Regions from separate parts of the Halalkalibacter oceani genome, predicted to be linked through region 2. Evidence: a T-box and tRNA genes for the amino acid it is inferred to sense, from the RefSeq annotation. Region 2 holds a T-box; the other holds one or more tRNA genes.
What was found. The T-box of region 2 lies ahead of pheS (phenylalanine--tRNA ligase subunit alpha). A T-box ahead of a tRNA ligase gene usually reads a tRNA of that ligase, here a tRNA-Phe.
Positions count from the first base shown of each region.

Region 1: it has a tRNA-Phe gene. The T-box ahead of pheS (phenylalanine--tRNA ligase subunit alpha) is inferred to sense a tRNA for this amino acid. The anticodon was not compared.

Region 1 covers NZ_JBEPKD010000049.1:5,082-7,515, reverse strand. The annotation lists partial or broken rRNA gene rrf (5S ribosomal RNA) at 1-75, shown strand, start outside; tRNA gene ABMB67_RS23110 (tRNA-Asn) at 107-181, shown strand; tRNA gene ABMB67_RS23105 (tRNA-Ser) at 187-280, shown strand; tRNA gene ABMB67_RS23100 (tRNA-Glu) at 301-375, shown strand; tRNA gene ABMB67_RS23095 (tRNA-Val) at 425-500, shown strand; tRNA gene ABMB67_RS23090 (tRNA-Met) at 523-596, shown strand; tRNA gene ABMB67_RS23085 (tRNA-Asp) at 604-680, shown strand; tRNA gene ABMB67_RS23080 (tRNA-Phe) at 703-778, shown strand; tRNA gene ABMB67_RS23075 (tRNA-Thr) at 822-894, shown strand; tRNA gene ABMB67_RS23070 (tRNA-Tyr) at 960-1,044, shown strand; tRNA gene ABMB67_RS23065 (tRNA-Trp) at 1,048-1,121, shown strand; tRNA gene ABMB67_RS23060 (tRNA-His) at 1,139-1,214, shown strand; tRNA gene ABMB67_RS23055 (tRNA-Gln) at 1,230-1,304, shown strand; tRNA gene ABMB67_RS23050 (tRNA-Gly) at 1,309-1,380, shown strand; tRNA gene ABMB67_RS23045 (tRNA-Cys) at 1,394-1,468, shown strand; tRNA gene ABMB67_RS23040 (tRNA-Leu) at 1,483-1,568, shown strand; tRNA gene ABMB67_RS23035 (tRNA-Arg) at 1,587-1,663, shown strand; tRNA gene ABMB67_RS23030 (tRNA-Leu) at 1,677-1,758, shown strand; gene ABMB67_RS23025 (DNA/RNA helicase domain-containing protein) at 2,077-2,434, shown strand, end outside.
Region 2 covers NZ_JBEPKD010000007.1:170,941-173,374, forward strand. The annotation lists gene ABMB67_RS10495 (TrmH family RNA methyltransferase) at 1-575, shown strand, start outside; T-box leader at 638-878, shown strand; gene pheS (phenylalanine--tRNA ligase subunit alpha) at 1,018-2,052, shown strand; gene pheT (phenylalanine--tRNA ligase subunit beta) at 2,089-2,434, shown strand, end outside.

The DNA of each region.
Region 1 (2,434 bases), on a different contig from region 2:
GAACACGGTCGTTAAGCTCTTCAGCGCCGATGGTAGTTGGGGGCTTCCCCCTGTGAGAGTAGGACGTTGCCGGGCGATTTCTTTACATAAGCCAAATCATATACATTCCACAGTAGCTCAGTGGTAGAGCAATCGGCTGTTAACCGATCGGTCGTAGGTTCGAGTCCTACCTGTGGAGCCAACCACGGAGAGCTGTCCGAGCTGGCCGAAGGAGCACGATTGGAAATCGTGTAGGCGGTGTAAAACCGTCTCGAGGGTTCGAATCCCTCGCTCTCCGCCAGTAACAATTTTGCTATATGTGGCCCGTTGGTCAAGCGGTTAAGACACCGCCCTTTCACGGCGGTAACACGGGTTCGAATCCCGTACGGGTCACCATTTTAAAGATAGATGCTTTATCGATTGTTATACATAACCATTAAGAGTCGGAGGATTAGCTCAGCTGGGAGAGCACCTGCCTTACAAGCAGGGGGTCGGCGGTTCGATCCCGTCATCCTCCACCATAGCTTTAACACTTTGTAACGACGCGGGGTGGAGCAGTCTGGTAGCTCGTCGGGCTCATAACCCGAAGGTCGGCGGTTCAAATCCGTCCCCCGCAATACCGTTGGTCCGGTAGTTCAGTTGGTTAGAATGCCTGCCTGTCACGCAGGAGGTCGCGGGTTCGAGTCCCGTCCGGACCGCCATTTATTTCTTAATAATACAAACGGCTTGGTAGCTCAGTCGGTAGAGCAATGGACTGAAAATCCATGTGTCGGCGGTTCGATTCCGTCCCAAGCCACCATTTATAACTACTGATTTTGTGTATGTACGGCAGTTTTTATTATGCCGGTCTAGCTCAATTGGTAGAGCAACTGACTTGTAATCAGTAGGTTGGGGGTTCAAGTCCTCTGGCCGGCATTTTTACTCTAGATTCATATATTGACTGAAGAAAACATATTGTGTAATATAGATAATGTGTCTTTGGAGGGGTAGCGAAGTGGCTAAACGCGGCGGACTGTAAATCCGCTCCCTCAGGGTTCGGCGGTTCGAATCCGTCCCCCTCCACCATTTAGGGGCATAGTTTAACGGTAGAACAGAGGTCTCCAAAACCTCCGGTGTGGGTTCGATTCCTACTGCCCCTGCCAATTAATTTGATCATGTGGCGATTGTGGCGAAGTGGTTAACGCACCGGATTGTGGTTCCGGCATTCGTGGGTTCGATTCCCATCAGTCGCCCCATTTATACATAAGTATTGGGCTATAGCCAAGCGGTAAGGCAACGGACTTTGACTCCGTCATGCGCTGGTTCGAATCCAGCTAGCCCAGCCATTTTGCGGAAGTAGTTCAGTGGTAGAACACCACCTTGCCAAGGTGGGGGTCGCGGGTTCGAATCCCGTCTTCCGCTTTGTTTTTTATTCGGCGGTATAGCCAAGTGGTAAGGCACGGGTCTGCAAAACCCTTATCCCCCGGTTCGAATCCGGGTACCGCCTCCATTATTTACTACCCTGCCGGGGTGGTGGAATTGGCAGACACACAGGACTTAAAATCCTGCGGTAGGTGACTACCGTGCCGGTTCAAGTCCGGCCCTCGGCATTAGTAGGACAACCATATGCGCCCTTAGCTCAGCTGGATAGAGTGTTTGACTACGAATCAAAAGGTCGGGAGTTCGAATCTCTCAGGGCGCGCCATAATATTTGATGTGCCGGTGTGGCGGAATTGGCAGACGCGCACGACTCAAAATCGTGTTCCCTCGGGAGTGTCGGTTCGACCCCGACCACCGGTACTTAAAACATGCAAGACATCAACGTTTCCCTTCTCGTAAGGGGAGCGTTTTTTCGTGTTTATGCGTACTATTCGCCTATAAAAAGGGCTCTAAAATAAAGGCTCTAGAATAAATGTTGGGGTATTCGCACAATGAGGACAAAAAAAGACACGCAAGCTCCTTTGATCCTGTTATCCTTGAATTGACGAGAAACAAAGAAAGGATGGAGCTGCGTGCAACAAAAGTCTATCATGAAAATCTCATGAGTGGTTTGCTATAATATCTTATTTTCATGATAAAATATTCTTACTAATATAGAACTGTTTTGGAGGTCTGTAAATGATCGTTTATGAAGCCAGCAAACAAGAATTTCTTGAACATGTTGATAAAGATGTTCTTGTTTCCCATATACTGACACAATTTGAATTGAAACTAGGACGTACAAGTGAGTCGGAAATTCGTTCTTGGGATAATTCGATGTTACATATGTACCGTGTTTTAAATGATCCCTTAATTCCAAATGACGCTGGTGTTGCAATTGAGTATAAGATTCCATATACATCAAGAAGAGTGGACTTTCTTCTATCTGGTCATGATGGTGAGAAAGATTCTGTAGTTATTGTTGAATTGAAACAATGGTCAGAAGTACAAAAGGTTGAGGGAAAAGAAGCTATTGTTAAAACGGCCCTCAACCGTA
Region 2 (2,434 bases):
AAGAGTGGCCGCTGGCTGAGCTTGACGTCATTATGATCAGTCCGCAAGTGATGAAGGAGCTGGCTGAAACGGAAACGCCCCAGGGCGTTATCGCCGTATGTGAGCTTCCTGAAACGCCGGATGCCGAGATTACGGAAGGAAAGTATCTGCTAGTGGATCGCGTTCAGGATCCAGGGAATTTGGGAACGATGATTAGGACGGCAGACAGCGCCGGCTTAACCGGTGTCATTGTAGGCGACGGCTGTGTCGATATTTTTAATGGGAAGCTGATTCGAGCGTCGCAAGGCTCGATTTTCCACTTGCCGGTGCTGAAAGGAGATTTAGTGGACTGGGTGGAGCGATGTAAACAGGCGCAAATCCCTGTTTTCGGCACTGCTCTAAAAGGCGCCAGCTCTTATTCGGCGATTGAGCCGCAGCGTGATTTCGCGCTGCTGATGGGAAATGAAGGAGAAGGGGTGTCAGAGGAGCTGCTCGAGCTGACTGACCAGAATTTGTACATTCCGATCTATGGAGAAGCGGAGTCATTAAATGTCGCCGTGGCAACCGGCATTCTCCTTTATTATTTACGAGGATAAGGTTGCATCGGCGCTGAAGTTTTTCTATAATGAAAAAGCGATCATCATACAAGTGAAAAAAGCAAAATGCGACGAAAGAGAGTAGTACGAATGACACCGCTATGCAGGGAGAGAATGCCTTGACTGAAAGCATTCTTATAGCAGGGAATTCCGAATTCGCTCTGGAGCAGGCATCGGAGCACGGGAGATGGATTCTCGTGAAGATGTACCGGTTTATGGCCGTTAAGTCAATGGAGCGAATGCAGGGAAGCGCCACTTTTCTGCGTTAATTAGGGTGGTACCGCGAGAGTCTTCGTCCCTTACCGGGATTGAGGGCTCTTTTTTTGACGATTTCCAGGAAGATTTGAGGGAGGGCGTCGTGCGGTTAGCGGATGCCCGAAAGAAGCCCGAAGCGGGTGTGGAGCAAAAGCAAGTTCATGGTCGAAAAGAAGGAGGAAAACAGATGCGTGAAAAATTAGAAGCGTTACGTGATGAAGCGTTAGAAAAGGTCAAGCAGGCCGAGGACAAAAAAGCATTGCAGGAGGTTCGGGTCGCCTACTTAGGAAAAAAAGGCCCGATTACGGAAGTATTGCGCGGCATGGGGAAATTATCGGCGGAGGAGCGTCCTGTCATTGGTCAGATGGCCAACGATGTCCGTGATGCGATCAAAGAACAGGTCGACAGCAAGGAAGCAGCGCTCGAGGAAGCGGCGATTGAAGCCCAGCTCGCAAGCGAAAGCATTGATGTCACTTTACCGGGCCGTCCGGTTCAGGCCGGTTCCACTCATCCTTTAACGGCTGTCGTCGAAGAGGTGGAGGATGCCTTTATCGGTCTTGGCTTCTCTGTTGCCGAAGGACCTGAAATTGAGACGGATTATTATAACTTTGAAGCATTAAATCTGCCGAAGGATCATCCCGCCCGCGATATGCAGGATTCGTTCTACTTCACGGAAGAGCTTTTGCTGCGGACCCATACATCGCCGGTTCAGGCGAGAACGATGGAACGTTATCAAGGAAAAGGGCCGGTGAAAGTCATTTGTCCGGGGAAAGTGTTCCGGCGCGATGATGATGATGCGACGCATTCTCATCAATTTATGCAGATTGAGGGCTTATACGTGGATGAGAACGTGCGGATGAGCGATTTGAAAGGGGTTCTTGAAACGTTTGCGAAATCCTTTTTCGGAGCGGAAAGAGAGATTCGTCTTCGTCCAAGCTTTTTCCCGTTTACCGAGCCTTCTGTTGAGGTTGATGTATCGTGCGGAATGTGTGGCGGTCATGGCTGCCGGATTTGTAAGCATTCTGGCTGGATTGAAGTGCTCGGAGCCGGTATGGTTCATCCGCGTGTGCTTGAAATGAGCGGATTTGATTCAACGAAATACAGCGGCTTTGCTTTTGGAATGGGTGTCGAGCGCTTGGCGATGCTGAAGTATGATATTGATGACATTCGCCACTTCTATACAAACGATGTTCGTTTTTTAGCGCAATTCAAACGGAACTAGACCGATTTAACAGGAGATATTGAAGGAGGAAATGAGATGCTCGTTTCATATAAATGGTTACAGGATTACGTCGATGTCGCGGAAGTAACGCCGCAGGAAATTGCTGAAAAAATGACGCGCGGCGGAATTGAAATTGATTTCATTCATCAATTAAATCAAGGGGTATCCGGCGTCGTTGTCGGTTATGTCAAGGAGTGCCAGCAGCATCCGAATGCGGACAAGCTCAATGTATGCCAGGTTGATATTGGTGAAGAGGAGCCTGTCCAGATCGTCTGCGGAGCGCCGAATGTCGCCAAGGGGCAGTATGTCGCTGTCGCCAAGGTTGGTGCCGTACTGCCGGGCAATTTCAAAATCAAAAAAGCGAAGCTGCGTGGAGAAGTAT